4 regions of the Klebsiella scottii genome follow, and region 1 is predicted to be linked to each of the others. Evidence: predicted binding sites of a transcription regulator. Region 1 holds the regulator's gene; each other region holds the start of a gene.
What was found. The regulator PurR, encoded in region 1, represses purine synthesis genes. The targets are predictions, from matches to a motif close to CANGCAAACGTTTGCNTG.

Region 2: the regulator PurR is predicted to act here: its motif matches at 4,033-4,050, upstream of purE (5-(carboxyamino)imidazole ribonucleotide mutase).
Region 3: the regulator PurR is predicted to act here: its motif matches at 2,416-2,433, upstream of purL (phosphoribosylformylglycinamidine synthase).
Region 4: the regulator PurR is predicted to act here: its motif matches at 2,399-2,416, upstream of glyA (serine hydroxymethyltransferase).

Annotation. Positions count from the first base shown of each region.
Region 1 covers NZ_JARXNI010000020.1:1,301,188-1,306,947, reverse strand. Annotated here, with positions in the region: gene QFI97_RS13825 (C40 family peptidase) at 1-690, shown strand, start outside; gene sodB (superoxide dismutase [Fe]) at 811-1,392, shown strand; gene QFI97_RS13815 (MFS transporter) at 1,432-2,598, opposite strand; gene cydH (cytochrome bd-I oxidase subunit CydH) at 2,762-2,851, opposite strand; gene purR (HTH-type transcriptional repressor PurR) at 3,146-4,171, shown strand; gene punR (DNA-binding transcriptional activator PunR) at 4,189-5,100, opposite strand; gene punC (purine nucleoside transporter PunC) at 5,213-5,760, shown strand, end outside.
Region 2 covers NZ_JARXNI010000020.1:2,990,356-2,996,115, reverse strand. Annotated here, with positions in the region: gene QFI97_RS21740 (porin) at 1-1,139, shown strand, start outside; gene mnmH (tRNA 2-selenouridine(34) synthase MnmH) at 1,200-2,276, opposite strand; gene purK (5-(carboxyamino)imidazole ribonucleotide synthase) at 2,388-3,455, opposite strand; gene purE (5-(carboxyamino)imidazole ribonucleotide mutase) at 3,452-3,961, opposite strand; gene lpxH (UDP-2,3-diacylglucosamine diphosphatase) at 4,081-4,803, opposite strand; gene ppiB (peptidylprolyl isomerase B) at 4,807-5,301, opposite strand; gene cysS (cysteine--tRNA ligase) at 5,475-5,760, shown strand, end outside.
Region 3 covers NZ_JARXNI010000020.1:29,584-35,343, forward strand. Annotated here, with positions in the region: gene yfhb (phosphatidylglycerophosphatase C) at 1-152, shown strand, start outside; gene tadA (tRNA adenosine(34) deaminase TadA) at 214-720, shown strand; gene mltF (membrane-bound lytic murein transglycosylase MltF) at 717-2,333, opposite strand; gene purL (phosphoribosylformylglycinamidine synthase) at 2,508-5,760, shown strand, end outside.
Region 4 covers NZ_JARXNI010000020.1:39,538-45,297, forward strand. Annotated here, with positions in the region: gene glrR (two-component system response regulator GlrR) at 1-576, shown strand, start outside; gene glnB (nitrogen regulatory protein P-II) at 642-980, shown strand; gene hmpA (NO-inducible flavohemoprotein) at 1,018-2,208, opposite strand; gene glyA (serine hydroxymethyltransferase) at 2,531-3,784, shown strand; gene QFI97_RS07970 (DoxX family protein) at 3,851-4,273, opposite strand; gene QFI97_RS07975 (ROK family transcriptional regulator) at 4,348-5,541, opposite strand; gene QFI97_RS07980 (DUF5107 domain-containing protein) at 5,657-5,760, shown strand, end outside.

The DNA.
Region 1 (5,760 bases):
AAGAAAGCATCGACCTCCTCCCGCGCCAAACACCCTACCCGCACCACCGCCTCCAGCCAAACGGCATTAAACCGTCAGGCCGCCGGCGGAACCAAAAAGTGCGTGTTGCGCAAGGGCTATAAAAAGCAGTGCGCGACGTCGGCTAAGTCAAACATCGAACCGACGCGGGCGATGGCCAACGTGCAGCAGAAATGCGTCGTGCGGAAAGGCTACAAAAAGCGCTGTAAGCCGGTGGTTGAAGAGGAAGTGCCGCTGACGCTGGCCGATGCGCATAAGGTGCGGGTGCAAAAAGCGCAGAGCACCGCCATGTCGAAGCTGATGGGCCAAATTGGCAAGCCCTACCGCTGGGGCGGCACCTCGCCGCGCACCGGCTTTGACTGCAGCGGGCTGGTTTATTACGCCTATAAAGACCTGGTGAAAATTCATATCCCGCGGACGGCGAACGAGATGTACCACCTGCGCGATGCTCGCCCCGTAGATCGCGGTGAGCTGCAGAGCGGCGATCTGGTCTTCTTCCGCACCCGCGGCCGCGGCACGGCGGATCACGTCGGCGTGTACGTCGGTAACGGTAAATTTATTCAGTCGCCGCGTACCGGACGCGATATTCAGATTACCTCGTTAAGCGAAGATTACTGGGTTCGCCACTACGTTGGCGCCCGCCGCGTGATGACGCCTAAAACCATCCGCTGACGACCACCTGCCGCGCCTGCGGCAGGTTAACTCTCTCTTTTGCCACATCTTTTAATTTGCTACTATCTCCCTGTGCATTACATGGTTATTGCACGCATTAATATAATAAGGAGAGTAGCAATGTCGTTCGAATTACCTGCATTACCATATGCGAAAGACGCCCTGGCGCCGCACATTTCCGCTGAAACCCTGGAATACCATTACGGTAAGCATCACCAGGCCTACGTCACTAACCTCAACAACCTGATCAAGGGCACCGCTTTTGAAGGCCACTCTTTAGAAGAGATCGTTCGTTCTTCCGAAGGCGGCGTCTTTAACAACGCGGCCCAGGTCTGGAACCACACCTTCTACTGGAACTGTCTCGCGCCGAATGCCGGCGGTGAGCCGGAAGGCGAACTGGCGGCAGCAATCGCCAAATCCTTCGGCAGCTTTGCTGATTTTAAAGCGCAATTCACCGATGCTGCGGTGAAAAACTTCGGCGCTGGCTGGACGTGGCTGGTCAAAAATGCCGACGGCAGCCTGGCGATTGTCTCCACCAGCAACGCCGGTACGCCGCTCACCGGCAATGCCGCACCGCTGCTGACCGTGGATGTCTGGGAACATGCTTATTACATTGACTACCGTAACGCCCGTCCAAACTATCTGGAGCACTTCTGGGCGCTGGTAAACTGGAAGTTTGTCGCGGCTAATCTGGCGGCATAAAACTCTACCGCAGAAGGGTTTCCCCTTCTGCGGTAATTATTAGCGGCTGGCTAAGGCCTCTTCCGGCCGCGAGCGACCGCTGAACAACACCAGCATCAGCGCCACCCCGGCAATGATAGCGCCCATCACCGGAACAAATGCGTAGCCCAGGCCAGAAGAAATCACCGCCCCGCCGGCCGCCGCGCCGAGCGCATTCCCAAGGTTAAACGCTCCGATATTCACCGAAGAAGAGAGCCCCGGCGCTTCGTGAGCCACGCGCATCACGCGCATTTGCAGCGGCGGCACCACGGCAAACGTCGCCGCGCCCCACACCACCATGCTGATGGCCGCGCCAATCTGCGACTGCGCCAGCAGCGGGATCGCCAGCATGATAACCATCAGCAGCAGTAAAAAGCCCTTCAGCGTGCCGGAAACCGAGCGGTCGGCAAATTTTCCGCCAAGATAATTGCCCAGAGAGAAGCCGACGCCAATCAGTACCAGCATCGCGGTGACGAACAGCGGCGAGGCGTGGGTAATGGTATGCAGCACCGGCGAAATATAGGTATAGAGGGTGAACATCGCCCCGGCTCCGAGCACGGTGGTCAGCAGCGCGGAGAGCACCTGCGGCCGCATCAAAACCGACAGCTCCTCCTTCACGTTCGGCCGCTGCCCTGCGCTGCCTTTTGGCAACGAGAACCACAGGCCGATCATCGCCACCAGGCCAAGACCCGCCGTGGCAAGAAAGGACATGCGCCAGCCGATGGTTTCACCCAGCCAGGTCGCCGCCGGGACGCCGCCAATGTTGGCGATGGTCAGCCCCATAAACATAGTTGCCACCGCGCTGGCCTGCTTGTGTTTAGGGACCACGCTCGCGGCCACCACCGAGCCGAGGCCGAAGAAGGCGCCGTGGTTCAGGCTGGTGATAATGCGCGAAAGCAGCAGCGTGGTGTAATCCGGCGCCATTGACGAGAGGACGTTGCCAAGGGTGAAAATAGCCATCAGGAAAATCAGCGCACTGCGGCGCGCGCGATGCGACAGCAGCAGCGTCATCAGCGGTGCTCCGACCATCACGCCGATAGCATAGGCGCTGATCAGCATCCCCGCGGCGGGAATAGACACATCCACGCCTTTAGCGATAACCGGCAGTAATCCCATCGGGGAAAATTCGGTCGTACCGATACCAAACGCCCCAACGGCCAGCGCTAACAGGGGAAAGTTGATTTTCATTCAATGACTCCAGCAAACCGTCCTCAGCGACGGTATCTCATCAGAAGTCAAAAGCATGACATCAATCACAGAAAAACAAAAGTAAACGAAATGGCAAAAGATTTTTGCGAATTTGATAATAATGCGCGGGAACGGGGGGAAAGGAGCCTCTCCCCCGAAAAAATTAGTGCAGTACGGCGGTCAGCCCTGCGGCCACGATCAGACCCAGTACAATAATCGTCGTGGTCAGCGAAAACTTTAAATCTGTATCCATCAATTTTCCCCCTGATTATCCCCACAAGAAAAGTGAGCCTGCTCATTTTTGCACAATATTGCACAAAAATCTTCTGAGATTTAGGGTGATGCACATTTTTACTCTTCCCCTTTGCCGCAAGATCGGACAAAATCCCACGCTAATTTGAAAGCGTATCGGCCATTGACCCCTTCCTGTCGTTCTGTGTCGTTTCCCGACGTGATGCAATGTTGAACATTGTGCTCAGGGTGTGTATAGGCAAACGTTTCCGTATCGATAATCAGACGATCAGGTCAAGGTCTGGAGAGAGAAGTAATGGCAACAATTAAAGATGTAGCGAAGCGCGCAAACGTTTCCACTACAACAGTTTCACATGTAATTAACAAAACCCGTTTTGTGGCTGAAGAGACCCGCAACGCGGTATGGGCTGCCATCAAAGAGCTGCACTACTCTCCGAGTGCGGTGGCGCGCAGCCTGAAGGTTAATCACACTAAATCGATCGGTCTGCTGGCTACCAGCAGCGAAGCGGCCTATTTCGCCGAGATTATCGAGTCCGTTGAGAAGAGCTGCTTCCAGAAGGGCTACACCTTGATTCTGGGCAACGCCTGGAACGATCCGGAAAAGCAGCAGGCCTACCTGTCGATGATGGCGCAAAAGCGCGTCGACGGCCTGCTGGTGATGTGTTCCGAATATCCGCAGTCGGTGCTGTCCATGCTGGAAGAGTACCGCAACATCCCGATGGTCGTCATGGACTGGGGTGAGTCCAAGGCTGATTTTACCGATTCGGTGATCGATAACGCCTTTGAAGGCGGCTATATGGCCGGTCGCTACCTCGTTGAGCGCGGCCACCGTGAAATCGGCGTGATCCCGGGCCCGCTGGAGCGCAATACCGGCGCCGGACGCCTGGCCGGTTTTATGAAAGCGATGGAAGAAGCGCAGATTAGCGTCCCGGAAAGCTGGGTTGTTCAGGGCGACTTCGAGCCGGAATCCGGCTACCGCGCCATGCAGCAGATCCTCAGCCAGCCGCATCGCCCGACCGCCATATTCTGCGGCGGCGATATCATGGCAATGGGAGCCATCTGCGCCGCCGACGAAATGGGCCTGCGCGTCCCGCAGGATATTTCGCTCATTGGCTATGACAACGTGCGCAACGCCCGCTACTTCAGCCCGGCGCTGACCACCATCCATCAGCCGAAGGATTCACTCGGCGAAGCCGCATTCAATATGCTGATGGACCGTATCGTCAATAAGCGCGAAGAGTCGCAGTCTATCGAAGTTCACCCGCGACTGGTCGAGCGTCGCTCGGTGATCGACGGCCCGTTCGTCGACTACCGCCGCTAATCCTGCCGTGGCGCCGGCTATTCCGGCGCCCGCAGCCACTCCCGATTTAACGTTTCGCTGTCGCCAAGATAGTCCAGCAGCCAGGAGAGAGCCGGTGAGATATCGCTCTGCTGCCAGGTCAGGCAGCACGCGGCGTCCGGGAACGGATTTTCCAGCTCCAGCGCCGTCCACTCGCCGCTATCGATCCGCGGGCGGGCAAAGTGCGACGGCACCATGCCGATGCAGAGTCCGGCCGACAGGCAGGTGGCCGAGGCGTCCCAGTCCGGCACCACCACTCTCTTCTGGTTATCCAGCAGCCACGTCGTGCGCTTGGGCAACGAACGCGACGTATCCTCCCTGACCAGCGACGGCCAGTTGCGCAACGTGTCATCGCTCAGCGGGCCGCTCATTTTCGCCAGCGGATGGTGGCTGGCCACCACGCAGTGCCAGCTCAGCATGCCCATATCACGAAAGGCGTAGCGTCCGCCGACCGGAATCGAGCGGGTCGCGCCGATGGCCAGCTCCACGCGGCCGTCGGCCAGCGCATCCCAGACGCCGTTAAACACCTCCTGAAAGACAATCAGCTCGACGTCCGGAAAGTGACGATAAAAATCGACAATCATCTGCCGCATCCGCGCCGGCTTAACGATATCGTCAACCGCGATCGAGAGCTGCCCGCGCCAGCCGTTGGCGATCTGCTGGCACTGACGGCGGGTGATCTGCATTTTTTTGATAACAGAACGCCCTTCCTGTAAAAACCACACGCCGGCCGGCGTGAGCTCAACGTCCCGGTGGCGTCGCTCAAAGAGCGGAACGGCCAGCCATTCTTCGAGCTGACGCACGGTGTAGCTGACCGCCGAGGGTACACGATGCAGCTCCTGAGCCGCCGCGCTGAAGCTGCCGTTGCGCGCAACCGCATCAACCACTTCAAGAGAGTATTCGGACCACATATTCTGCCTGCAAATTTTTTGAACGCATGTAACAAATATTAGCGTTTCACAAGCCAGAATGCACTCCCTACACTCAGCGGCATCTTACCTGCATCAGAAGAAAGAGAACTTTATGCAACAACCTGGGAAAGGATTTTTGGTTTGGCTGGCGGGCCTCAGCGTGCTCGGCTTCCTGGCAACCGATATGTATCTGCCGGCGTTTTCGGCGATCCAACAGGATCTCAACACTTCGGCGGCTTCTGTCAGCGCCAGCCTCAGCGTGTTTCTCGCCGGTTTCGCCATTGGTCAGCTGTTCTGGGGCCCGGTCTCCGATCGCTACGGGCGCAAGCCGGTGCTGCTCAGCGGCCTGGCGATCTTCGCCGTCGGCTGCCTTGGCATGCTGTGGGTGCAGAACGCGACCCTGATGCTGGCGCTGCGATTTGTGCAGGCCATCGGCGTCTGCGCGGCGGCGGTAACCTGGCAGGCGATGGTCACCGACTATTATCCAGCCCAACGTACTAACCGCATCTTCGCCACCATTATGCCGCTGGTAGGTCTATCGCCGGCCCTGGCACCGCTGCTCGGCAGCTGGCTGCTCGCCCATTTCGACTGGCAGGCTATCTTCGCGACCCTGTTGGTCATCGCCCTGCTGCTGATGCTGCCCGCGTTACGCCTCAAGCC
Region 2 (5,760 bases), 1.7 Mb from region 1:
ATAAAATAAAAGCGCTGGCGATGACGATCGGCGCAGTACTGGCAGTGACTTCTTTTGCTTCCCAGGCTGAGATTACGCTGCTGAAACAAGATCCGCAGGCCGGCGACCCGTTAAGCCGCCTGAACTTCACCGTCGGCGGAAGTATTCGTCCGCAGTTCAACATGATGTCCGGCGATGGCGATAAAGGCTCCTATAAGCGTAACGGTTTCGACGGCGGTACCCGTTTCCGCTTCGCCGCTGATTATTATCTGTTTGATGATATTAGCTGGATCAGCTATTACGAACTGGGGGTCAATATTCCGGCGCTGTTCGACTGGGATAATCACTATGCGGAAGGCGCTAATAACACCTCTCGCCGTATGCTGTATACCGGGCTGAAGAGCGACACCTGGGGGACGCTAACCTACGGTCAGCAAAACAGTATTTATTACGATGTGGTCGGCGCCAAGACGGATATTTGGGATTACGACATGATCGCCCAGGCGCCGGGTAACGGGATCAACGGCGATTACGATGGTTCTTACCGCTCGCGCAATATGCTCAAGTATAAGAAATCTGCCGGCGACGTCGATCTTTATGCTTCTTATCTGTTTGAAGATAATGAGTATCTGCCGGGGAATGGCCTGCGCTATAAGCGTAAAGGCGGGGGCTCCGTTGGCGTGGATTATCACATCATGAAGGACCTGACCTGGGGTACGGCGTGGAACTATACGCGTGCCGAAATGCGCGATCCGTCCAGCGCTGAGAATAAAACCTATGACCAAAATATCCTCGGTACCGCCCTAAGCTGGACGCCGGATAACTGGACCTTCTCCTTCGGCGGCGGCTGGTATCAGAACTTCCTGACCACCAAAAAAGCCGATGTGAATAACTACTTCGCCGGCGATGCCTGGGGTATTGAGTACTTTGCGGGCTATAAAATCCCGGTTGGCCAGTACGCGCTTAAATCCGTTCAGCCGTACTTTATGGGCGACCGCCTGGAATACGTGAACGGACGTAACTACCAGCGCATTGATAACGGTCTGGGGATCAGCTTCCAGCTGGATTATGGCTTCCGCGTTGATTACGAACACGTCTTTACTTCGAGCACCGACAACCTGGGCGATATGAACCTGGTGCGTCTGCGCTACGACTTCTAAACCGCGACCTCCCGCGCAGCGCGATGCCGAAAATCCCGGCTTGCGCTGCGTTTACGCGGGCTACCGCGCCAGCCAGGAGGCGACGTCCTGCCAGGTTCCGCGAAAGATAATCTTCTCTGCCTTTTTACCCAGCTGATAGCGATACATTGGGTCGTAGTACTCTTTCAATAGCGGAACAAGCCACGCAAAATGCGCATCGGTGCTCGCCGTACGCAGCTGTTCAGCCAGCGCGTCATCAAGCAGGGCGGTGAGCTGAGCAAAACGCTGGAGCCCCAGGCGACGGCGGATAGCAAACAGGCCGTGGTGCAGATACGCGCTGTACTCCTGCCAGCCCCGATCTTCGCCGTACGCGGCTATAAAGTCGCGGTGCATCCGGTCAAAATACTCCTCCCGCAGGCGCGCCAGGCGGACGTCAAACGGGTCCTCCACCACCGCCAGCGGCGATTGCGCCATGCGCTCGCGCAGGCATTCCGGCAGATGGTTGGCGCCTATCATATGCCCTTCATCCTCCAGCACCCAGCGGCGCTGGCTGGCCGCTTTTTTCAGCATTGCGACCGCGAGGTGGTTTTCAAACGTTGCCTGAGCATGCTGGTCGCGCAGCGTCCGCCCGAACGATGAGCCGCGATGGTGGGCGAGCCCTTCGAGGTCGATTCCGTCGGGCCGCGTGCCGACCAGCTGAGTTTTACCGTTGCCGGTGCAGCCGCCGATAAGCACTATCGAGCGCTGGACCAGCTCCTGCGTCAGCTGGATGGCGGCCTGGCGCAGCGCCTTATAGCCGCCGACGATCAGCGGATAATCGACGCCCGATTCGCGCAGCCACTGCTGAACAATGTGCGAGCGCTGGCCGCCGCGGGCGCAGCAAAGATAGCCCTGAGGATTGCGTAAGCAGGCTTCACGCCACGCCCGCATGCGTTGGGCGCGAATGTCGCCATTGACCAGGCGATGGCCGCGCGCCAGGGCGGCTTCTGCCCCCTGACGTTTATAGCAGGTGCCGACGGCGGCGCGTTCTTCATCGTCCATCAGCGGTAGGTTGAGCGCTGCGGGGAGAGCGCTTTGGCTGAATTCAACCGGGGCGCGTACGTCAATGAGTGGGGTATCCGCGGCGAGAATTGCGCGGTAATCCGTCCCATTATTCATGGGTCTTCCTTTTGCAGTGAAACCGAGATTTTCTGTAAAGCGAAGGAGGGATTCTACGCGCCTGAAGGCGTGCCGGGGAAGGAATAACGCGCTTCCCCCGGCACGAAAGGCTTAGTTAAGCTGTGACTGCGCCCAGAAAATACCGCTGGCGTACTCCGGCGGCAGCAGCGGCTTTAACGCTTCGAGCGTGGCGCTCAGGCGGTCGGTATCGCTGTCGGTGAGGTTCAGGTGGCCCACTTTGCGGCCCGGACGAACCTCTTTGTCATACCAGTGCAGGTGCACCAGCGGCAGCTTCAGCCAGTCGTAATTGAGATCGGTGCCGATCAGGTTGATCATCACCGACGGGCTGTTGACCACCGGCGGCGGCAGCGGCAGGTCGGTAATGGCCCGCAGATGCAGCTCAAACTGGCTGATGGAGGCGCCGTTCTGCGTCCAGTGGCCGCTGTTGTGCACGCGCGGGGCCAGCTCGTTGATCAGCAGACCATCGGCGGTGACGAAGCACTCCATCGCCATGACGCCGACGTATTTCAGCTCTTCCATAATGGCGGACAGCATGCCTTCGGCCTGATCCTGCTGGCGGGCATTGGCCTGCGGGAAGGCCACGCTGGTCCGCAGAATCCCGTCCTGATGCAGGTTGCGGGTCAGCGGATAGAACACCGTGCTGCCATCCTGAGCGCGGGCGCCAACCAGCGACACTTCGCCGGAGAAGTTAATTCCCCGTTCGACGATGCATTCGCCGTAGTTATCGTCGGGCAGCTGCGCGCAGTCGTTCTCACGCAGACGCCACTGGCCGCGCCCGTCGTAGCCGCCCACGCGGCGTTTAACGATAGCCAGCTCGCCCAGGGTCGCGAAAATCTCCGGCCACTGGTTTTTATCCGCCAGCAGCTGCCACGGCGCGGTGGCCAGGTCCAGCCTGTCGAACAGCTGCTTTTGCGTCAGGCGATCGGCAATAATGGGAAACACGTCGCGGTTAACAAACGCCGGGTGACGCGCCAGTTCGCGGGTGAGGGCCGTTTCCGGCCAGCGCTCGATTTCAGCGGTGATGACGCTTTGCTGAAACGGCACCGCTTCAGGATCGGCCTCAAGGCCAACCGGCCAGACCGCGATACCCAGCGGCTCTCCGGCCTGGCGCAGCATGCGGCCGAGCTGGCCGTTGCCGAGGATACAAACCTGCTTCATGCCGCACCCCGTGGGTCCGGATTATCCAGCACTTCATCGGTTTGCGCCTGGCGCCATGCGCTCAGGCGCTGGTGCAGTTCGGCGTCGTGCACCGCCAGAATCTGCGCCGCCAGCAGGGCGGCGTTGGCGGCGCCGGCTTTACCTATGGCCAGGGTGCCGACCGGGATCCCGCGCGGCATCTGGACGATGGAGTAGAGGCTGTCAACGCCGCTCAGCGCAGCGCTCTGTACCGGCACGCCTAAGACCGGGACCAGCGTTTTCGCCGCAATCATGCCCGGCAGATGCGCCGCGCCGCCCGCACCGGCAATAATCACCTGATAGCCGTTGCTTTCCGCGTCTTCGGCGAAGCTGAACAGCTTATCGGGAGTACGGTGCGCGGAGACCACTTCAACATGGTACGGAACGTTCAGGGCATCAAGGATTTCTGCGGTAAACTGCATGGTAGCCCAGTCGCTTTTGGACCCCATCACGATGGCGATACGCGCCGAATTATTGCGGGAAGACATGCGTCTTAAAACTCCTGTGGGTGTGCTTCACACTGCTTTAGAGGCCACAGAGAATAACACGATATACGGGCGAGGAAAACGGTTGCGTAGGCTGATGTCGGCGGAAAATAGCGCGATAATTAAAACGGGAAAGGGATCAGTTCAACGTCGTCTTTGGTGACTTTGACCATCGAACCTTCGCTGTGCCACGCGCCGAGGACCACGCGAAAAGCCGGCATGCCGTTAGCCTCCATTTGGTGGATGGCCGGGCGATGGGTATGACCGTGGATCAGCCACTGTACGCGATGCTTTTCCAGGGTCGCCACTACCGCCTGTTGGTTAACGTCCATAATCTCCATCGACTTACTGCTGTTGGCCGCGGTGCTGTTGGCGCGCATTTTAGCGGCGATACGGCGGCGAATAAACAGCGGCAGGGCAAGGAAAAGACGTTGGATCCACGGCGTATGCACCTTAGCGCGAAACGCCAGATAGCCGGCATCGTCGGTACAGAGGGTGTCGCCATGCATAATTAAAACGCGGCGACCGTAGAGATCGAGCACGTTCTCTTCCGTCAGCAGCGTCATACCGCAGGCGCGGGCAAAGCGCTGGCCGATAAGAAAATCGCGGTTGCCGTGGACGAAAAAGCAGGGGACGCCGGAGCGGGTCAATGCGCTGAGCGCGGCGGCGATTTCCTGATGCAGCGGGTTAGGATCGTCATCGCCGATCCAGGCTTCAAACAGGTCGCCGAGGATATAGAGCGCGTCCGCCTCGCGGGCCTGGCCGCGTAAAAAGCGGAGAAAACCGGCGACGATCGCCGGTTCTTCGGTTTGCAGATGCAGGTCTGCAATAAAAAGTGTCGCCACGAATTATTCGCTGACGCTGACGCTTTTGATCACCACATCTTCTTTCGGCACATCCTGATGCATGCCGCTGCGGCCGGTAGAAACCGCTTTGATTTTGTCTACCACGTCCATGCCTTCAACGACTTCAGCAAATACGCAGTAGCCCCAACCCTGCAGGTTTTCACCAGAGAAGTTCAGGAAGTCGTTATCAGCCACGTTGATGAAGAACTGCGCGGTGGCGGAGTGCGGCGCCTGAGTACGGGCCATCGCCAGAGTACCGCGGGTGTTTTTCAGACCGTTGTTAGCTTCGTTCTGGATCGGAGACTTGGTTGTTTTCTGCTCCATGCCCGGCTCAAAACCGCCGCCCTGGATCATAAAGCCGTTGATAACACGGTGGAAAATGGTGTTGTTGTAGAAACCTTCGCGGCAGTAGTCCAGGAAGTTTTTAACTGTTTCCGGCGCTTTTTCGTCAAAGGTTTTGATTACGATATCGCCATGATTAGTGTGGAAAGTAACCATTTTTGCATCCTGTTCCGATGATTGTGGTGCTTGAACCCAAGGTTGGGCGTGACATAGGGGGCTGTTATAGCATAACCGCGGGGTTGGATCACCTTGCATTGTGTGCTGCTTCGGGGTTGAATTCAGGTTAGAATACGCGGCTTATCACTACACACGTTTACACGGAATCTTCGATGTTAAAAATTTTTAATACACTGACGCGCCAAAAAGAAGAGTTTAAACCTATTCATGCCGGGGAAGTTGGCATGTACGTGTGTGGTATCACCGTTTACGATCTCTGTCACATCGGTCACGGCCGTACTTTTGTCTCTTTTGACGTGGTGGCTCGCTACCTGCGCTTCCTCGGCTATAAGCTGAAGTATGTGCGCAACATTACCGATATTGACGACAAAATCATTAAGCGTGCGAATGAGAACGGCGAAAGCTTCGTGGCGCTGGTCGATCGCATGATTGGCGAAA
Region 3 (5,760 bases), 1.3 Mb from region 1:
ATGAAAAAGTGGTTCAGCTGGAGCAAAAAATTGGCGCGCCGCTGCGGTTGTATAGCGGCTATAGCGACAGCGAGCAGGATAATCCGCTGCTCTGCTTTTGCCAGCATCGCTGGCGGGTGACGCCGCAGGGCGACCTGCATCAGCTAGAGTGATAGTGTGTAATGCACGGCCGGCATGTATAATGCGCCCCGCTTTTGCACAGGAGTCCCCGCTTTGTCTGACCATGAACGCAATGATGAATACTGGATGCGTCACGCTTTGACGCTGGCTAAACGCGCCTGGGAAGAGGGCGAAGTGCCGGTGGGCGCCGTGCTGGTACACAATAACCAGGTCATTGGCGAGGGCTGGAATCGTCCAATCGGCCGTCACGATCCGACCGCGCATGCCGAGATCATGGCCATACGCCAGGGCGGGCTGGTGCTGCAAAACTACCGCCTGATTGACGCCACGCTGTACGTGACCCTTGAGCCCTGCGTGATGTGCGCCGGGGCGATGGTGCATAGCCGCATCTCGCGCCTGGTTTTCGGCGCCCGGGATGCCAAAACCGGCGCCGCCGGATCGCTGATCGACGTGCTGCACCATCCGGGGATGAACCATCGGGTTGAGATCGCCGAAGGCGTTCTCGCTGAGTCGTGTTCGGCAATGCTGAGCGATTTTTTCCGCTGGCGGCGGGAAGAGAAAAAGGCGCTAAAGAAGGCGCGCCAGGAAAGCGAGGGCTAGTGGCCCAGCCCGGGGATTTTGAATTTGGCGTTATCGACCAGCGCTTCGGCGCGGAATTTGAAGAACGGTAGCGTCTGCTCTTCCTTTTTATCTACCTCATCCGGCATAACCGCCGGGTAGTCGCCGGCCATCGCCAGCGCCTGCTCGTCCTTGCTCTCCTTCTCGGAAAGATAGCCGACCAGGCTGATATGGTATTTGCGAATATTCTCGACGTAAGCGTACGCTTCATGGCCCCGCGCGTAGCCGTATTTCAGCCTGCTGTAGTAGGATTTTTGGCTGAGAAGCGGGAGGCGCTGCTTTACGTCTGCCCAGCTGTCGGGGTTACCCTTTTGTTTTTTCGTCAGGGCGATGGCGTCAAGAATATGCGCGTAGCCCATATTGTAAGCCGCCAGCGCAAACCAGATCCGCTCATCTTTGGGTACCGCATCCGGAACCTTATTCATCATATCCTGCAGATAACGCATGCCGCCGTTGATACTCTGTTCTGCATCGGTGCGGTCGGTTAATCCCAGGCTCTGGGCGGTGTTTCTGGTGAGCATCATCATCCCGCGAACTCCGGTCGGCGAGGTCGCCTGCGGGTCCCAGTGCGACTCCTGCCATGAAATAGCCGCCAGCAGACGCCAGTCGATCTGTCGGGCATATTTTTCAAACATCGGCTGCAGATCCGGCAGGATATTTTCTACCGCCCGCAGGAAGGTTCGCGTGTCGACATAATCGAAATCGTTGCCGTGCCCGAGATACTTTTCTTCCAGCCGCGCCAGCGTGCCGTCTTCATTAATGTTGTTGAAGAAATCGAGCATCGCCGCCGATAGCGAATTGTCATCGCTCTTTACGCTAAACCAGGTCACCGGCTGCTCATCGGTGATGTCCAGCGCGACCGCCAGCTCAGGATGAACGCGCTGAAACAGGCTGACCGCTACGGAATCGGCGATGGTGTAGTCCAGGTCGCCATCGATGACCGCCTGCATCAGCGCCGTGGTGCCGCGCTTTTCATCGACGCGCCAGCTGAGATCGGGATATTTACTGCCCTTTAGGTTCTGCAGGTCGTTAATGGCGACGTGGCCCGGCGCGATAACCAGCTGGTCTGCATTGAGGTTAGCAAGGGTGCGCGGGCGAGTGCTGCCGACCCGGTAGACCAGCTGCTGCGATACGGAGTAGTAGCTCGGTCCCGGCTGATAGTTCTTCACCCGCTCGGAGTTATAGACCAGCCCTGCGCCGAGCATGTCGGCCTTGCCGTCATCCAGATCGTCAAAGAGCTGGCTGATATTCTGCCGGACGGTGACCTTGAGCTTGACGCCGAGGTAGTCGGCGAACTGCTGCGCCAGCTCGTAATCAAGGCCGTAGGTTTTGTCATTGATGGTCGCAAAGGTCATCGGTGAGTTGATGGTGCTGATCCGCAGCTCTCCGCGCGATATAATTCCCGCAACGCGGTTCTCTGGTTTGCCCGACCACGGGATCGACGGCCACAGGGCAGCCGCCAGCAACAAGGTAACAATGCCGATGAGCAGATAATTAATCTTTAGTTTTTTCAGATAGTTAATCTTCTGCAGCTCTGTGTTCCTCAGCAGACTATGACCAGAAAAAGTAAAAGGTTGTCGATGAATGAGCGGCATTTTGCTTAAGAATGCGCCAGTTGGCAACTTATTCGCGATAGGGGTCACATTTATTGGTAAACACAGGGAATGATTTTATTTCCACGCAAACGGTTTCGTCAGGGCACAGGATTCACTATAATAGCGCCCGTTTCCCCCCTGGCTCATATTGAAAGCTTCGAAGACGAGAGACTTATGATGGAAATTTTGCGTGGTTCGCCTGCACTGTCGGCATTTCGTATTAATAAACTGCTGGCACGTTTTCAGGCGGCCAACATACCGGTAAGCACAATATATGCAGAGTATGTTCATTTTGCCGACCTGAACGCCCCGCTCGGCGGTGAGGATCGCGAGAGGCTGGCACGACTGCTCAAGTATGGCCCAAGCTTAAGTAGCCATACCCCAACCGGTAAATTACTGCTCGTCACCCCCCGCCCTGGCACCATCTCCCCCTGGTCTTCTAAAGCTACCGATATTGCCCATAACTGCGGCCTGGCACAGGTTGTGCGCCTTGAGCGCGGCGTGGCGTACTACGTTGAAGCCGGTACGCTGAGCGCTGAGCAGTGGGCCGTCGTTGCGGCTGAACTGCACGACCGGATGATGGAAAGCATATTTGACGCGCTGGAAGAGGGCGAGAAGCTGTTCGCTCAGCATCAACCTGCGCCGGTCACCAGCGTTGACCTGCTGGGCCAGGGCCGCCAGGCGCTGATCGACGCTAACCTCCGTCTGGGGCTGGCGCTGGCGGAAGATGAAATCGACTATCTGCAGGATGCCTTCAAAACGCTGGGCCGTAATCCGAACGATATCGAACTGTATATGTTCGCGCAGGCTAACTCCGAGCACTGCCGCCACAAGATTTTTAACGCCGATTGGGTTATCGACGGCGAACAGCAGCCGAAGTCGCTGTTTAAGATGATCAAAAATACCTTTGAGAAGACCCCGGACTACGTTCTGTCTGCCTATAAAGACAACGCCGCGGTTATGGAAGGTTCAGAAGTCGGTCGCTTCTTTGCCAGCCATCAGGAAGGGATTTATGACTACCATCAGGAAGAGGCGCATATCCTGATGAAGGTAGAAACGCATAACCACCCGACGGCGATTTCCCCGTGGCCGGGCGCGGCGACCGGTTCCGGCGGCGAAATCCGCGATGAAGGCGCAACCGGACGCGGGGCGAAACCCAAAGCGGGCCTGGTCGGGTTCTCGGTTTCTAACCTGCGCATCCCGGGCTTCGAACAGCCGTGGGAAGAAGATTTTGGCAAACCGGACCGCATTGTCACCGCGTTGGATATCATGACCGACGGCCCGCTGGGCGGCGCGGCGTTTAACAACGAATTTGGTCGTCCGGCGCTGAACGGCTACTTCCGCACCTATGAAGAAAAGGTTACCAGCCACAACGGTGAAGAGCTGCGCGGCTATCACAAGCCGATCATGCTGGCTGGCGGCATCGGCAACATTCGCGCTGAGCACGTCCAGAAAGGTGAAATTATCGTTGGGGCGAAGCTTATTGTTCTCGGCGGCCCGGCGATGAACATTGGCCTCGGCGGCGGAGCGGCATCGTCTATGGCATCCGGTCAGTCTGATGCGGACCTCGATTTTGCCTCCGTACAGCGTGACAACCCGGAAATGGAGCGCCGCTGTCAGGAGGTTATTGACCGCTGCTGGCAGCTGGGCGAAGCCAACCCGATTCTCTTTATTCACGACGTCGGCGCGGGCGGTCTTTCGAACGCGATGCCGGAGCTGGTTAGCGACGGCGGCCGCGGCGGCAAATTCCAGCTGCGCGATATTCTCAGCGATGAGCCGGGTATGAGCCCGCTGGAAATCTGGTGCAACGAATCGCAGGAGCGCTACGTGCTGGCGGTGGCGCCGGACCAGCTGCCGCTGTTCGACGAGCTGTGCCGCCGCGAGCGCGCGCCTTACGCCGTGATCGGCGACGCTACCGAAGAGCTGCATCTGAATATGAGCGACAGCCATTTCAACGACCAGCCGATCGATCTGCCCTTGGACGTGCTGTTGGGCAAAACGCCGAAAATGACCCGCGACGTGCAGACCCTGAAGGCGAAAGGTGAAGCGCTGAATCGCCAGGGAATGACCGTTGCCGATGCGGTAAATCGCGTTCTGCACCTGCCGGCGGTGGCGGAGAAAACCTTCCTCGTCACCATCGGCGACCGTACCGTTACCGGCATGGTGGCGCGCGATCAGATGGTTGGTCCGTGGCAGATCCCGGTGGCTAACTGTGCGGTCACCACCGCCAGCCTCGATAGCTACTACGGCGAAGCGATGGCCCTTGGCGAACGTACGCCGGTGGCGTTACTGGACTTTGCCGCCTCCGCCCGTCTGGCGGTAGGCGAAGCGCTGACCAACATGGCGGCAACGCAGATTGGTGCGCTGAATCGCGTGAAGCTTTCGGCAAACTGGATGGCGGCGGCCGGACACCCGGGCGAAGATGCCGGCCTGTACGAAGCGGTGAAGGCGGTTGGTGAAGAGCTGTGTCCGGCTCTGGGCCTGACTATCCCGGTCGGCAAAGATTCGATGTCGATGAAAACCCGCTGGCAGGAAGGCAGCGAGCAGCGCGAGATGACTTCTCCGCTGTCGCTGGTGATCACCGCTTTTGCCCGCGTGGAAGATGTGCGTCGTACCGTGACGCCGCAGCTCTCCAGCGAAGACAACGCCCTGCTGCTGATTGATTTAGGCAACGGCCGCAACGCGCTGGGCGCGACCGCGCTGGCGCAGGTTTATCGCCAGCTGGGCGATACCCCGGCAGACGTTCGCGACGTTGCGCAGCTGAAAGGCTTCTGGGACGCAATGCAGGCGCTGGTGGCCGAACGCAAGCTGCTGGCTTACCACGACCGTTCTGACGGCGGCCTGCTGGTGACGCTGGCTGAGATGGCCTTTACCGGCCACTGCGGCCTGACGGCGGACATTGCCGCGCTGGGCGACGATAGCCTGGCGGCGCTGTTCAACGAAGAGCTCGGCGCGGTTATTCAGGTTCGCGCCGCGGATCGCGAGGCGGTTGAAGCGCTGCTGGCGTCCCACGGCCTGGCGGAGTGCACCCACTACCTCGGTCAGGCAACGGCGGGCGACCGCTTTGTCATCACCGCCGACGGCAGCCCGGTATTCAGCGAAAGCCGCTCTACGCTGCGTACGTGGTGGGCAGAAACCACCTGGCAGATGCAGCGTCTGCGCGATAACCCCGAGTGCGCCGATAGCGAACACGCCGCGAAAAGCAACGATAGCGATCCGGGCCTCAACGTTAAGCTCTCCTTCGATATCAGCGAAGATATCGCCGCGCCGTACATTGCGACCGGCGCGCGTCCGAAGGTGGCGGTACTGCGCGAGCAGGGCGTCAACTCGCACGTGGAGATGGCCGCGGCCTTCCATCGCGCGGGCTTTGATGCCGTTGACGTGCATATGAGCGACCTGCTTGCGGGCCGTACCGGTCTTGCCGACT
Region 4 (5,760 bases), 1.3 Mb from region 1:
GAGCGAAAGGTCCGCCCGCTGGGCAGCAACCGCGATATCGACATCGACGTGCGGATCATCTCCGCCACTCACCGCGACCTGCCTAAGGCGATGGCCCGCGGCGAGTTCCGCGAAGATCTGTTTTATCGCCTGAACGTGGTGAACCTGAAGATCCCGCCTCTCGCCGATCGCACCGAGGATATTCCGCTTCTCGCCAACCATCTGCTGCGGCAGTCTGCCGACCGGCACAAGCCGTTTGTCCGCGCCTTCTCGACCGATGCGATGAAGCGGCTGATGGCCGCCAAATGGCCGGGCAACGTGCGTCAGCTGGTGAACGTGATTGAGCAGTGCGTGGCGCTGACCTCATCGCCGGTGATCAGCGACGCGCTGGTGGAGCAGGCGCTGGAAGGCGAAAATACCGCGCTGCCGACCTTTGTCGAGGCGCGTAACCAGTTTGAGCTGAACTACCTGCGCAAGCTGCTGCAAATAACCAAAGGTAACGTGACGCACGCGGCCAGAATGGCCGGACGCAACCGCACCGAATTTTATAAATTGCTGTCGCGCCATGAGCTCGACGCCAACGACTTTAAAGAGTAGCTCCGCGCCATAGCGCAAGTTATGATACGGTAAGCAACCGGTTACGCGACTAAGACAGGAACACCATGAAAAAGATTGATGCGATTATTAAACCTTTCAAGCTGGATGACGTGCGTGAAGCGCTGGCGGAAGTCGGCATCACCGGGATGACGGTAACGGAAGTGAAGGGCTTTGGCCGTCAGAAGGGCCATACCGAGCTGTACCGCGGTGCGGAGTATATGGTGGATTTTCTGCCAAAAGTGAAAATCGAAATCGTGGTCACTGATGATATCGTCGATACCTGCGTGGATACTATTATCCGCACGGCGCAGACCGGTAAAATCGGCGATGGCAAAATCTTTGTCTTTGACGTGGCGCGCGTGATCCGTATCCGTACCGGCGAAGAAGACGACGAAGCGATTTAAGTTTTAACCCTCTCCCCGGCGGGGAGAGGGGCATCAATTACAGTACCTTGTGCGGGCCAAAGCATTCGTAATGAATGCGCTCGCTATTGATGCCAAGCGCCACCAGCTGTTTTGCAGCGTGCTGCATAAAGGCTACCGGGCCGCAGAGGTAGAACTGCATCAGCGGGTCGCGCAGGCTCTCTGCCTGAGCGGTCAAATCCATCAAACCTTCGCTATTAAAACGCGCCGCCTGACGGTCCTCTTCGCCAGGGCTGCGATACCAGACGTGAGAAGCAAACTTAGGCAAGGTCGCTCCCAGCGCGCTGACCTCATCGGCAAAGGCGTGAACCTCGCCGTTTTCCGCCGCGTGGAACCAGTTAACCTGCGCCGGATGGCGCGCTTTTGCCAGCGAATCCAGCATTGCCAGCATTGGCGTTTGGCCGACGCCGCCGGAAAGCAGCGTTACCGGAGTTTCGGCGTCAACGGTAAGGAAGAAGTCGCCTGCCGGCGCCGCCAGGTGCACAACATCCCCTTCGCTTGACGCATTGTGCAGCCAGTTCGATACCTGGCCGCCGCTCTCGCGCTTCACGGCGATACGATAGCCTTTGCCATCCGCCTTACGCGTCAGGGAGTACTGGCGAATCTCCTGATATTCAAACCCTTCTGGCTTCAGCCAGACGGCCAGGTACTGGCCCGGCTGATAGTCGGCAACCGGCTGGCCGTCTACCGGCTCCATTTCGAAGCTGGTGATCAGCGCGCTGCGCGGGGTTTTCTTCACGATGCGAAACGCGCGGGTCCCTTCCCAGCCGCCGGTCTTGCTGGCGCTATCCTGATAGATTTCGGCTTCGCGATTGATAAAGACGTTTGCCAGCACGCCGTAGGCTTTGCCCCAGGCATCAAGCACTTCCTGACCCGGGCTGAACATTTCATCCAGCGTCGCCAGCAGGTGGCCGCCGACAATATTGTACTGCTCCGGCCTGATCTGGAAGCTGGTGTGCTTCTGCGCGATTTTTTCTACCGCCGGCAGCAGGGCCGCCAGGTTATCGATATTGCTCGCATAGGCGGCAATAGCGTTAAACAGCGCCTCACGCTGATCGCCGTTACGCTGGTTGCTCATATTGAAGATTTCTTTGAGTTCTGGGTTATGAGCAAACATGCGATCGTAGAAATGGGCGGTCAGCTTCGGACCGGTTTCGACCAGCAGGGGAATGGTGGCTTTGACCGTAGCGATGGTTTGAGCGTCGAGCATAGCAGCTTCCTTTAGTGTTATCTTAATGATGCATTTCAAATGCATCTTATATAAATAACCCTGCAATGTAAATGGTTCTTTAACACCCTGCATTGAAACAGTTACAACGTGAAGAATTTGCATCACAAACCTGAAAAGAAATCCGTTGATAATCGTAGAGGCGTTATTGCTCAAAGCCTTGTGTCATGCGGAGCCAAACGTTTGCGTAAAATCGTTTGTCAAGACCTGTTATCACAGAACGATTCAGTTATACTGTGGGCCGTCGCCCAAAAAGGCCCCTTTTTAGAGCTGTAATCTATTGTTAGCTGAGCAGGAGATGCGGATGTTAAAGCGTGAAATGAACATTGCCGATTATGATGCCGAACTGTGGCAGGCTATGGAGCAGGAAAAAGTACGTCAGGAAGAGCACATCGAACTGATCGCCTCCGAGAACTACACCAGCCCGCGCGTTATGCAGGCACAGGGTTCTCAGCTGACCAACAAATATGCCGAAGGCTATCCGGGCAAGCGCTACTACGGCGGCTGCGAATACGTTGATATCGTCGAGCAGCTGGCTATCGATCGCGCAAAAGAGCTGTTTGGCGCTGACTACGCCAACGTGCAGCCGCACTCCGGTTCTCAGGCTAACTTCGCGGTTTACACCGCTCTGCTGCAGCCGGGCGATACCGTTCTCGGTATGAACCTGGCGCAAGGCGGCCACCTGACTCACGGCTCCCCGGTTAACTTCTCCGGCAAACTGTACAACATCATCCCTTACGGTATTGATGAGTCCGGTAAAATTGACTACGAAGATATGGCGAAGCAGGCGCAGACCCATAAGCCGAAGATGATCATCGGCGGCTTCTCTGCCTATTCCGGTATCGTTGACTGGGCAAAAATGCGTGAAATCGCAGACAGCATCGGCGCATACCTGTTCGTCGATATGGCGCACGTTGCGGGCCTGATTGCCGCGGACGTTTACCCGAACCCGGTTCCGCACGCTCACGTTGTCACCACAACCACGCACAAAACCCTGGCGGGTCCGCGCGGCGGCCTGATCCTGGCGAAAGGCGGCGACGAAGAGCTGTACAAAAAGCTGAACTCTGCCGTATTCCCAAGCGCTCAGGGCGGCCCGCTGATGCACGTTATCGCCGCGAAAGCGGTAGCGCTGAAAGAAGCGATGGAGCCAGAATTCAAAGTCTACCAGCAGCAGGTAGCGAAAAACGCCAAAGCGATGGTAGAAGTGTTTCTGAACCGCGGCTACAAAGTGGTGTCCGGCGGGACTGAAAACCACCTGTTCTTGCTGGATCTGGTTGATAAGAACCTGACCGGTAAAGAAGCTGACGCTGCCCTGGGCCGCGCCAACATCACCGTGAACAAAAACAGCGTGCCTAACGATCCGAAGAGCCCGTTCGTGACTTCCGGTATCCGTATCGGTTCTCCGGCTGTAACTCGCCGCGGCTTTAAAGAAGCGGAAGTGAAAGAGCTGGCAGGCTGGATGTGTGACGTTCTGGACAACATCAATGACGAAGCGGTAACCGAGCGCGTTAAAGGTAAAGTTCTGGATATCTGCGCACGCTTCCCGGTTTACGCATAACGCTGAGCCGCTGAAAGCGAATAAAAGGCCGCGAATGCGGCCTTTTTTACGTCTGTCGCCCGGTGATTAACGCCGGTCGAGCGAGATGGCGCCCGGGCCGACTATCGCCAGCAGCAGGAAGGCGCCGGCAATGCTGACGTTTTTATAGAAGTTAATCATATTTGGCAGCACCGCATCGCCGGACATATCCCAGAAATGGTGGCCGATAACCGCCGTGCCCAGAGTATAAAAAATAAAGATGACCGCCAGCGGACGCGTGAAGAAGCCGAGAATAATCAGGATCGCCGCCGGGACCTCCATCACGATGGCGATAACGGCCGCCAGCGTCGGCAGCGGCGCGCCGGATGACGCCATATACTGCACGGTGCCGCTAAAGCCCAGCAGTTTGGGGTAGCCAAAGATGATAAACAGCAGCACGACGGCAATACGCGCAATCAGCAGCAGTACGTGGCGCGAGGAACCAAAATCAAAATAGCGTAATGCGTTCATAACCAGCACCTTATGAAAGACGAGTTATTTAAACGTAATACACAATTTTGCTCCCCGCCACGCGCCGCCCAGGATTAGCGCAGCGTTTGTAGCTGCTCCTCAATGTACAGATAGCCGATGCCCATCAGCTGCTGCGCTCGGGTTAGCTGGCCGAAGCCGATTTGGGTAGCGCGAGTGCGAGGGGCATCCCGATGATCAAAAGGATTAAACCCGATCTGCCTGATGATGGTATTCAGCCACTCCTCGCCAAAGCCGCAACTGCGACCGTACAATAATATATTGTTTATATTTAATATATTCAGGAAGTTGTAGAGGCTGAGCCCGATGGCGTTTGCGGAGTCTTCCACCCACGTATGAAGGCGAGAATCACCCTGCTGCCATTTTTCGATCAGGGCATCGATGGTCAGAGCTTCCGGATTATCCGCTAGATCGGGCTGCGTTTTAAGCCATATCCGCGCCTGCTTTTTCAACGCGCTGAGGGAGGCCACGGTCTCCAGGCAGCCATAGCGTCCGCAGTCGCAGGCAACGCCATCAGGATTGATAATGGTGTGGCCAATCTGGCCGCTGCCATAAAGGCTACCGCGCCAGACCTGGTCGTTGATAACAAAGGAGGAGCCAATACCGTAATCGACGTTGATAACGCAGAAGTCCCGATACTGCCCGTCATTTTGCCATTTCTCCGCCAGTGCCAGCATGACGCAGTCGTTATCGACCATTACGCGAACGTTGAGCTTTTCTTCCAGCAGATATTTCATCTCCACGGGTTGCTTCCAGGGAGCCTGCGGCATGGTCTGTGATACTCCCGTTCCCGCATCAACCTGCCCGTGAACCGCCAGCGCCAGATTGATTTTATGCCTGGGCCAGTTTTTACGGTACTGATGCCAGCATTTCTCAATCGCTGCCAGTAATGCCTGAGGCGTTGGGGCGTCAATGGCGTGGTATTCGACATCGCCTTTCGCACTCAGGCAGGCGTTTCCAAGCTGACACTCGATACTGGTGGGCGTGATGTTCATACACAGGGTCCAGTCGCCGTCGGGCGCAATAAGCCAGGCGCCGCTGCTATGGCCGCGGGCGAGGCGGTCGTCCTGCACGTTGACCACGCGTCCTTCTTCTTCCAGCTCCTGGAGGATATTGCTGACCGCGGGGATCGAGATTTGTGCCAGCCGTGCGAGCGCCGATTTACTGGCCCGTTTCTTACGGTACAGATACTCCAGCAGCACGCCCTTGTTGTAATGGCGGATTTGCTGATTGTTAATGCAGGCTTTCATAAACTAAACCTTGTTAACTAAATTGCGTGATTATTGTGCGTAAATGCGCTGATTCTGTCTATTAAACTGTTCTCATTATTTCACTTCAGTATGTCTTGTTAACTTTGAGGGCATTATGAGTTCAGTAAACGTTTGGCAGGAAACGGTACATATTCCAACCTATGAAACGGGGGCTCAGGACGTTCATCCCATGTTTCTGGAAAATCGGGTTTATCAAGG